2 regions of the Streptomyces xiamenensis genome follow, and region 1 is predicted to be linked to the other one. Evidence: riboswitches for the same ligand, from Rfam matches in the RefSeq annotation. Region 1 holds a riboswitch; the other holds the start of a gene.
The links. Region 1 has a riboswitch for cobalamin ahead of metE (5-methyltetrahydropteroyltriglutamate--homocysteine S-methyltransferase). Riboswitches for the same ligand answer to the same signal wherever they lie in the genome.
Positions count from the first base shown of each region.

Region 2: it holds a riboswitch for cobalamin, as region 1 does, so the genes downstream of both, SXIM_RS19720 (ribonucleoside-diphosphate reductase subunit alpha) here and metE (5-methyltetrahydropteroyltriglutamate--homocysteine S-methyltransferase) in region 1, are expected to answer to the same signal.

Region 1 is NZ_CP009922.3:5,299,767-5,305,079, forward strand. Features, by position in the region: gene SXIM_RS24320 (endonuclease I family protein) at 1-340, opposite strand, end outside; gene metE (5-methyltetrahydropteroyltriglutamate--homocysteine S-methyltransferase) at 535-2,859, opposite strand; cobalamin riboswitch at 3,011-3,235, opposite strand; gene SXIM_RS24330 (hypothetical protein) at 3,282-3,494, opposite strand; gene SXIM_RS24335 (helix-turn-helix domain-containing protein) at 3,491-4,099, opposite strand; gene SXIM_RS24340 (ABC transporter ATP-binding protein) at 4,292-5,313, shown strand, end outside.
Region 2 is NZ_CP009922.3:4,243,176-4,248,488, reverse strand. Features, by position in the region: gene SXIM_RS19735 (carbon starvation CstA family protein) at 45-2,303, shown strand; gene SXIM_RS19730 (YbdD/YjiX family protein) at 2,300-2,545, shown strand; gene SXIM_RS19725 (GNAT family N-acetyltransferase) at 2,628-3,128, shown strand; cobalamin riboswitch at 3,159-3,317, shown strand; gene SXIM_RS19720 (ribonucleoside-diphosphate reductase subunit alpha) at 3,455-5,313, shown strand, end outside.

The DNA.
Region 1 (5,313 bases):
CGCTGCGGGAGATGCCGCTGTATATCAGCACCACGTTGCCGGGCCGGTTCGGATCGGCGTCGGTGACCTTGAGCGCCTCCCACACCTGGGAGTACGTCAGCTTGGTGGTGTCCGCGCTGATGATCCCGTGCAGCGCCTGCTTGAGCGGCTCGCCGCTCTTGCCCAGCGCGTCACGGTAGTAGACGTCGTCGGCCGCGGTGGCCTGCGGCAGCGGCGCGACGAACACCGCCGTCAGCGCCGCGATCGCGGCCGGCAGCAGGATCCGCCTGCCGCGCCCACGCCCGCGCGCGGGGCCGGAGGCGGTATCGGGGACGGGTGCGGGGGGTGCGCTCTGAGGCATGTGGGGGAGACCTCTCAAAGGACGGGCCGTCCGCCGGCCTGACGGACGTTGTCGTGATCCTGCCACCACACGGCCCGCACTACGCGCGTCCAGCACGACAGTTGGGTCAAGACCTCATGTCCCACGGGCTACCGCGGCGCGAACGCGCGGCGGGCGGGGAAGGAGCCCACGCTCCCTCCCCGCCCGCCACACCGTCAGGCCCCGGTCACCGGCAGCCCTTCACGCACCTCACGGGCCGCCGCCACCAGGTTCTCCAGCGCCGCCCGCACCTCCGTCCAGCCCCGCGTCTTCAGCCCGCAGTCCGGATTGACCCACAGCCGCTCGGCCGGAATCGCCGACAGCCCCTTGCGCAGCAGCGCCGCCGCCTCCGCCACGTCGGGCACCCGCGGCGAGTGGATGTCGTACACGCCCGGGCCGACCTCCCGCGGATAGCCGGCCGCGCCCAGCTCATCGGCCACCCGCATGTGGGAACGGGCCGCCTCCAGGCTGATCACATCGGCGTCCAGCTCGTCGATCGCCCGCAGGATGTCGCCGAACTCGGCGTAGCACATGTGGGTGTGGATCTGCGTGTCGGGACGCACCCCGGACGTCGTCAGCCGGAACGCCTCGGTCGCCCACGCCAGGTACTCCTCGCGCTCGGCGGCCCGCAGCGGCAGCGTCTCGCGCAGCGCCGGCTCGTCCACCTGGATCACCGAACTGCCGGCCGCCTCCAGGTCCTGCACCTCGTCCCGCAGCGCCAGCGCCATCTGCCGGGCGGTCTCCGCCTGCGGCTGGTCGTCCCGCACGAAGGACCAGGCCAGCATCGTCACCGGACCGGTCAGCATGCCCTTCACCGGCCGCTCGGTCAGCGACTGCGCGTACCGCGTCCAGCGCACCGTCATCGGCTCCGGGCGCGAGAGGTCCCCGGCCAGGATCGGCGGCCTTACGTACCGGGTGCCGTAGGACTGCACCCAGCCGTGCCGGGTGGTCAGCGCGCCGGTCAGCTGCTCGGCGAAGTACTGCACCATGTCGTTGCGTTCGGGCTCGCCGTGCACCAGCACATCCAGCCCTGCGCGTTCCTGGAAACCGATCACCTCATGGATCTCGGTCGCGATCCGGCCCTCGTAGGCGGTCTCGTCGATGCGCCCGGCCCGCAGATCGGCGCGCGCCGTGCGCAGTTCCCCGGTCTGCGGGAAGGACCCGATGGTCGTCACCGGCAGCAGCGGCAGCCCCAGCCGGTCGTGCTGCGCCGCCGCCCGCTCCGGGTAGGCGGCGGAGCGGCGCGCGTCGGCCTCCGTCACGGCGGCGGTACGGGCCCGCACCGCCGGGTCGTGGGCCAGCGGCGAGTTGGCCCGGGAGGCCAGATCGGCGCGGTTGGCGGCCAGCCGGGCGGTGATCGCCCCGGTGCCCTCGGACAGACCGCGCGCCAGGGTGACGATCTCCTCGGTCTTCTGCACGGCGAACGCCAGCCAGCGGGCCAGCTGCGGATCGATGTCCCGCTCCGCCGCGGCGTCCAGCGGCACGTGCAGCAGCGAGCAGGAGGCCGCCACGTCCACCCGGTCCGCGAGACCGAGCAGCGTGCCCAGGGTGCTCAGCGACGCACCCAGATCGTTGATCCACACATTGCGGCCGTCCACCACGCCCGCCACCAGGCGCTTGCCCGGCAGCCCGCCTGCGGCGGCCAGCTCCGGCAGGTTCGCCGCGGCGGGGCCGGTGAAGTCCAGCGCGAGGCCCTCGACCGGGGACTTCGCCAGCACCGGCAGCGCCTCGCCGAGCCGGTCGAAGTACGAGGCGACCAGCAGCTGCGGCCGGTCGGTCAGCGCACCCAGCTGACGGTACGCGCGGGCGGTGGCGTTCAGCTCGGCCGGCGTCCGGTCCGCGACCAGCGCCGGCTCGTCCAGCTGCACCCAGCGGGCGCCCGCCGCCCGCAGATCGGCCAGCACCTCCGCGTACACCGGCAGCAGCCGGTCCAGCAGCGTCAGCGGCTGGAAGTCGTCCGCCACCCCCGGCGCCGGCTTGGCCAGCAGCAGGAAGGTGACGGGGCCCACCAGCACCGGGCGCGCGGTGTGACCCAGCGCCAGCGCCTCCTTCAGCTGCGCGACCTGGGTGGTGGAGTCGGCGCTGAAGACGGTGTCAGGACCCAGCTCGGGGACGAGGTAGTGGTAGTTGGTGTCGAACCACTTCGTCATCTCCAGCGGCGCCACGTCCTGGGTGCCGCGCGCCATGGCGAAGTAGCCGTCCAGCGGGTCGGCGGCGACGGCGGCCCGGTGCCGCGCGGGGACGGCGCCGACCATGACGGCGGTGTCCAGGACGTGGTCGTAGTACGAGAAGTCGCCGGTGGGTACCTCGTGGACGCCGGCCTCGGCCAGCCGGCGCCAGTTGTCGCGGCGCAGTGCGGCGGCCGTACCGTGCAGTGCGGCGGCGTCGGTGCGGCCCTTCCAGTACCCCTCGATGGCCCTCTTCAGCTCCCGGTCGGGCCCCTGCCGGGGTACGCCGTACACGGTGGCCCGTGCTGCCGCGGCTGCGGACTGTGCGGTCACGGAACTCTCCTTCGCGAGTGTCACTCCGGTGTCCGGTGGACCACTGCGGGGGCGCGAAGGGGCGATCGCCCGGGCGTGCGCGGGACGGAGCCCGCCGGCCGCCCGACGCGTGACGCCGACCCACCCTCGAGGGTCACCGGGAACCGCGCACGGATGCGCGCGGACAGCGGCAGGTCTTCGGACTCGCGGGCGTTGCTCGCCGGATGACGAGGCTTCCTAGTGGCCGTCGCTTCCCAGAACCGGGCTTCGGCTCCAGTGCGTTTGACGGCGGTCGTTCCCGCTCACCGCTGCGGGGCAGTCCCGGATTCCCACCGGGTTCCCTCTTACGACGCGTCTGCCTGGCGGGCAGGGCGAACCAGCTGCGTCCGCCACCCTAAGCGGTCCACCCCGTCACCGGACACCCCGTTCGTATGCCGGACGGGTCACTGGGCGCGCGAACCCGCCCACACCATGAGGAAGATCAGCGCGACCACCACGTGGCCCAGCACCCCGTACAGGAACAGCCGGGGCAGGAAACCGGGCGGCAGCTCGCCGCCCTTCGCGCGCTTTCCGGCCGGCGCGGGCGGTGCGGCTGGTGCGGGTGCCGCCGCCGGCGTGCCTTCGGCGGGTTCCCCGTGCTCCTCGCGTGGCGTCATGGCAGGACCGTCTCCCTTCCGTCGCCGCCCAGGCAGAGCTGGGCGGCCCCGCTGCGCAGCAGGGTGTGCACGAACAGCAGTTCCACGCCCTCGGGATCGGCGGCGCCGATCCGGTGCGGGGTGAGCGAGTCGAAGTGCGCGCTGTCGCCCGGCTCCAGCAGATGCCGCGCCTCGCCGAGGGTGAGCCGCAGCCGGCCGCCGAGCACGTACAGCCACTCCTCGCCGGCGTGCACGCGTACGAGGTCGTCCTGGCCGCCGCCGTACGGCACCCGGACCCGCAGCGCCTGCATGGCGCGGGCGGGCCCGCCCGCCGGCCAGTACCTCCAGCCGTCCGCCTCGCGGGCACCGGGCCCGGCCTGCGGGCCGCCGCGCACGACGGGGTCGGCGGCTGCGGGCAGCTCGCCGAGCAGCTCGGCCACCGTCGTACCGTAGATCCGGGCCAGGGACAGCAGCACCGGCAGCGAGGGCTGGCGCTGTCCGGTCTCCAGCCGGGACAGATGGGCGGGGGAGAGCCCGGCCCGGCCGGCGGCCGACTCCAGGGTCAGCCCGGCCCTGCCGCGCAGCTCGCGCAGCCGGGGTGCCATCGCCGGCAGCTCGGAGTTCATGGCTCCGATGCAAGCAAAATCTCGCCCCAGAGGCAAATGTTTTGCCTCTGGGGCAAAGAGCCTGTGCGCCCGATTCACCCTCCGAACGCCCTGTCGGGCCCGGTTCGGTGAGGAGTAGAGTCCCCTCGGAAAGCGCTTACTGCGCTTGCTGTGGAATGCTGAGATCCGCCCTGGTTCGGAGGAACCTCCCGCATGGCAACGCCCGAAGGGCCGCTCGACCACCACTACCGTGGCGAACACCCCGTACGCACCCTCGCCTATCTCTTCCGCGGCAGCCGCCCCCAGGTCGCCGGAGCCCTCATCGTCTTCGTGATCAAGCACAGCCCCGTATGGCTGCTGCCCCTGGTCACCGCCGCCATCGTCGACACCGTCGTGCAGCACCTGCCCATCAGCCAGCTGTGGAGCAGCGCCGGCGTCGTGATGATCATCCTGATCATCAACCCGCCGCTGCACCTGCTCTACGTCCGGCTGCTGTACGGCAGCATCCGCCGGGTGGGCACCGCCCTGCGCTCGGCCCTGTGCACCCGCATGCAGCAGCTGTCCATCGGCTACCACTCCCGGGTCAGCGCCGGCGTGCTGCAGGCCAAGGTGGTCCGCGACGTCGAAACCATCGAACAGATGGTGCAGCAGTCCTCGGACACCGGCCTCGGCGCCATCACCGTCCTCATCGGCGGCCTGGTCATCATCGGCTTCCGCACCCCCGAGTTCCTGCCCGTCTTCCTCATCGTGGTGCCCGTCGCCGCCCTCCTCGTGATGCGGCTGCGGACCCGGCTGCGCACCCACAACGAGGAGTTCCGGCACGAGGTCGAGAACCTCTCCTCCCGGGTCACCGAGATGACCCGGCTCATCTCCGTCACCCGCGCCCACGGCCTGGAGCCCAGCGCGTTGCGCCGCATGGACCACACCCTGGGCAACGTGCTGCGCTCCGGATTGCGGCTCGACCTGCTCAACGGCCGCTTCGCCTCGCTGGCCTGGGTGTTCCTCAACGCCCTGGGCGTGCTCTTCCTCACCGGTTCCGCGCTCATCGCCTACTACGAGGTGTGGGACCTGACGGCGGGGGACGTCGTGATGCTCAGCGCGTTCCTCACCACCCTCACCAACTCCACCACCACCTTGATGGGCCTGGCGCCCGTGATCACCAAGGGCCTGGAGTCGGTGCGGTCGGTCGGTGAGGTCCTCCAGGCACCGGCGCTGGAGGAGAACGAGGGCAAGAC
Region 2 (5,313 bases), 1.1 Mb from region 1:
GGTCATCCGGCCGCCGCTGCCCTAGATTCGCCCTCTGTCGGGCGATGACGACCGGCACGGCGGCGCAGGGAGGCACGACGGTGGTGCGACAACTACGGCAGGCACGACCCCGTACGGTCGTCATCTGGACCCTGGTGTCCGTGGTGGCCGCCTGTGGCTGGGCCATGCTGGCGCTCTCGCGCGGCGAGGAGGTGTCGGCGGCCTGGATGGTGGCGGCGGCGCTCGGCTCGTACGCCATCGGCTACCGGTTCTACTCGCGTTTCATCGCGCACCGGGCGCTGGGTGTCGACAAGCGGCGGGCCACTCCGGCGGAGCGGCACAACGACGGGCTCGACTACCACCCCACCGACCGCCGGGTGCTGCTGGGCCATCACTTCGCGGGCATCTCGGGCGCCGGCCCGCTGGTGGGTCCGGTGCTGGCCGCCCAGATGGGCTACCTGCCGGGCACCATCTGGATCGTGGTCGGGGTGATCTTCGCCGGCGCGGTGCAGGACATGGTGGTGCTGTTCGCCTCCACCCGGCGCGACGGCAAGTCGCTGGGCCAGATCGCGCGCGAGGAGATCGGCCCGGTGGGCGGCGTCGCGGCGGTGATCGCGATCTTCACGATCATGATCATTCTGCTGGCGGTCCTGGCCCTGGTGGTGCTGAACGCGCTCGCCGAGTCCGCGTGGGGCACCTTCTCGGTCGGGATGACGATTCCGATCGCGCTGTTCATGGGTTTCTACCTGCGCTATCTGCGGCCCGGAAAGGTCGCCGAGGTCACCGTCATCGGCGTCTCGCTGCTGATGTTCGTCATCGTGGCCGGCCGCTGGGTGGCGAATTCCTCGCTGGGCGAGACCTTCACCCTGGAGCCGGGCACCCTGGTGATCTGGCTGGCGGTGTACGGATTCGCCGCCTCCGTCGTCCCGGTGTGGCTGCTGCTGGTCCCACGGGACTATCTGTCGACCTTTATGAAGATCGGTACGATCGGGCTGCTGGCGGCGGCGATCATCATCACGCTGCCCGGCCTGAAGATGGACGCGATCACGGACTTCGCCTCCAACGGTGAGGGCCCGGTGTTCGCGGGCTCGCTGTTCCCCTTCGTCTTCATCACCATCGCCTGCGGTGCCCTCTCCGGATTCCACGCGCTGATCTCCTCGGGAACCACTCCGAAGATGATTCAGAAGGAGACCCAGGTACGCACCATCGGCTACGGCGCGATGCTGATGGAATCCTCCGTCGCGGTCATGGCGATCACCGCGGCCTGTGTGCTGGATCCGGGCATCTATTTCGCGATGAACGCCCCGCCGGCGGTCATCGGGGACACCGTCCAGTCGGCGTCCGAGATCATCACGTCGTGGGGATTCACCGTCACCCCGGACCAATTGACGGCGGCGGCCGCATCGGTGGAGGAGGGCTCACTGCTCTCCCGGACCGGAGGGGCGCCGACCCTGGCGCTCGGCCTCGCCGCGATTCTCGCCGACATCCTCGGCGGCGAAGCGATGATGTCCTTCTGGTATCACTTCGCGATCATGTTCGAGGCGCTCTTCATCCTCACCGCGATCGACGCCGGAACCCGGGTGGGCCGCTTCATTCTTCAGGACGCCATCGGTGGCATGCACCCGCGCCTGGCCAAATTCCGTTCCACCCACTGGTGGCCCGGGATCTGGATCACCGGAGCGCTGGTGGTCGGCCTGTGGGGCGGGCTGCTGTGGATCGGCGTGCACGATCCGCTCGGCGGCATCAACACCCTCTTCCCGGTCTTCGGTATCGCCAACCAGCTGCTGGCCGCCATCGCCCTGGCCATCTGCACGGTGCTGCTGGTCAAGGGCGGCCGCTCCCGCTACGCGTGGGTGACCGGGGTGCCGCTGGTGTGGATCTCGATCGTGACCCTGACCGCGAGCTGGCAGAAGGTGTTCTCCGGCGACCCGGCGGTGGGCTTCCTCGCCCGCCGCTCGCAGTACCAGGACGGAATCGACGCCGGACAACTGCTGCCGGGCGCCAAGGACATGTCCGACATGCAGACCATCGTGAACAACGCCACCATCACCGCCGCCATCACCGGGCTGCTGGCGGTCCTCGTCCTGGTGGTCTTCGCCGACGCCGCACGGATGATCCTCAAGGCGCTGCGCGACCCGGGCTCGGTCTCCCTCCAGGAGGCCCCGTTCGTGGAGTCCCGGCTGATCGCCCCCGCCGGGCTGATCGCCACCAAGGAGGAGAAGGCCGAACTGGTGGCCGCCGGGCTCGGGCCCGAGGGCGGCATCCCGGCCGTCAGGGACGGCGAGGCGGGCGGCGAGCGCACCCCCGAAGGGGCCAGGGAATGACCGCGACGGACGGTACGACCGGCGCGGTACGGACTACCACGGTGGCCCGTACCGCGCGCCGGGTCGGCGGCTGGCTGCGCTGGTACGTGCGCGAGGTCACCGGCGAGAGCGCGTACGACCGCTACACGGCCCGCGCCCGGGCCCAGGACCCGACGGTACGGGTTCTGAGCCGGCGCGAGTTCGAACGGATGCGGATGGACGCCAGGGCCTCCGAGCCGGGCGCCGGCGCCGGCTGCTGCTGAGGCGCGTCCGCCCGCCCCGGGACCCCTGGCCTCGGCCGATATTGCCGTACGGGACATCGAACAGCCGCCACATACTGACGGCATGGACACCATGATCAGAGCCGCCGAGCCCGACGAACTGACCGAGCTCGGCGAGATGACCGCCACCACCTACCTCGATGAGGGTTTGCTCACCTACGGAGCCGCCGATCCGTATCTGAAGGTGCTGCGCGACACCGCCCGGCGGGCCGCGCACACCCAGATCCTGGTGGCGGCGGACACCGACGGCACGCTGCTGGGCTCCGTCACCCTCGTCCTGGACGGCGGGCCCTACGTCGATGTCGCCGACGGCCCCGAGGAGGCCGAGTTCCGGATGCTGGTGGTGCGGAACGAGGCACGCGGCCGGGGGATCGGCGAGGCGCTGGTGCGGGAGTGTCTGAGCCGGGCGCGCCGGGCCGGGAAACGGCGTGTCGTCATCTCCAGTTCGTCGCAGATGCACACAGCGCACAGACTCTACGGGCGGCTCGGCTTCGTTCGGGCCCCGGAGCGCGACTGGGACCCGTTCCCGGGGGTCACACTTCACGTGTTCGCATGTGAGCTGTGACCGTAAGTATGACGACGAACACTACATATGGTGGTGCTCGCTTCCCTCGGCACTAGATGTATGCTCGTGCTCGCTGTCGTCGCAGGGGAATCCGGTGTGATTCCGGAACTGTCCCGCAACGGTATGTGATGGGCTGATTTCAGATGGTCCGTCATGAGTCCGAACACCTGCCGTCAGTATCGAGAACGTCCGGGCCTCGTGGGCTGGGCCGGCGGACGCTGCGCGGTATACGTCATGTGAGCCTTTGCCTTGCTACACGTATGCCCGCATGCGCCCGTCGTGCGTCGCCCCTGAAGGTGTCCCTGCGATATGAGGGAGAGCATCGCGTGACCATCGCACCCGTCGCCCCAGCGGAGCCGGCCTCAGCCGAACTGCTGCGCACCGTGAGCGACCTCACCGCCGATCTGCCCGCCACCGACCCCGCGCGGGTCACGGCGGCCGTGATCCGCGGCCGGCAGGCCGACTCCGACGCGGCCGAACTCCGCTCGCTCGCCATCGAGGCCGCCGCCGGCCTCATCGGCGAGGAGCCCGAGTACTCGCGGCTCGCCGCCCGATTGCTCACCCTCGCCGTGCGCGAGGAAGCCGCCGGGCAGGGCGCGGTCACCTTCTCCGACTCGATCGCCGCCGGGCAGCGCGAGGGCCTGATCGCCGACACCACCGCCGAGTTCGTCGAACTCCACGCGGAACGGCTGAACGCCCTGGTGGAGCAGGCGATCGCGGACGGCGCGGATGACCGGTTCGGCTACTTCGGGCTGCGCACCGTCGAGTCCCGCTACCTGCTGCGCCACCCGCACACCCGCAAGGTGATCGAGACCCCGCAGCACTTCCTGCTCCGGGTGGCCTGCGGCCTCGCCGAGGACCGCTCCGAGCGCGCCCTGGAAGAGGTGGCACGGCTGTACGGGCTGACCAGCTCGCTCGCCTACCTGCCGTCCTCCCCCACCCTGTTCAACTCCGGCACCCGGCACCCGCAGATGTCCTCCTGCTACCTGCTGGACTCGCCGCTGGACGAGCTGGACTCCATCTACGAGCGCTACCACCAGGTCGCGCGGCTCTCCAAGCACGCCGGCGGCATCGGCCTGTCCTACTCCCGCATCCGGGCCAGGGGCTCGCTCATCCGCGGCACCAACGGCAAGTCGAACGGCATCGTGCCGTTCCTGCGCACCCTGGACTCCTCGGTCGCCGCCGTCAACCAGGGCGGCCGGCGCAAGGGCGCGGCCTGCGTGTACCTGGAGAGCTGGCACGCCGACCTGGAGGAGTTCCTGGAGCTGCGGGACAACACCGGTGAAGAGGCGCGCCGCACCCACAACCTGAACCTGGCGCACTGGATCCCGGACGAGTTCATGCGCCGGGTGGAGGCCGACGCCGAGTGGTCGCTGTTCTCGCCGTCCGAGGTGCCCGAGCTGGTGGACCTGTGGGGCGACGCGTTCGACGCCGCCTACCGCAAGGCGGAGGCCGAGGGCCGCGCCGCCAAGCGGGTGCCCGCCCGGCAGCTGTACGCGCGGATGATGCGGACCCTGGCGCAGACCGGCAACGGCTGGATGACGTTCAAGGACGCCGCGAACCGTACCGCCAACCAGACGGCCGAGGCCGGCTCGATCGTGCACTCCTCGAACCTGTGCACCGAGATCATCGAGGTCACGGACGACGGCGAGACCGCCGTGTGCAACCTCGGCTCCATCAACCTGGCCGCGCACCTGGGCGCCGACGGTGACATGGACTGGGAGCGGATCGACGCCACCGTGCGCACGGCCGTGACCTTCCTGGACCGCGTGGTGGACATCAACTTCTACCCGACGAAGGAGGCCGCCGCCTCCAACAGCCGCTGGCGGCCGGTGGGCCTGGGCCTGATGGGCCTCCAGGACGTCTTCTTCCGGCTGCGCCTGCCCTTCGACTCCCCCGAGGCGAAGGCGCTGTCCACCCGGATCTCCGAGCGGATCATGCTGGCCGCCTACGAGACCTCCGCCGATCTGGCGGAGCGGCACGGCCCGTTCGAGAACTGGGAGAAGACCCGGACCGCGCGCGGCGTCCTGCACCCCGACCACTACGCCGACGCCCAGGTGACCTGGCCGGAGCGGTGGGAGGCGCTGCGTACCCGCATCGCCGGCACCGGCATGCGCAACTCGCTGCTGCTGGCGATCGCACCGACCGCCACCATCGCCTCGATCGCCGGCGTGTATGAGTGCAT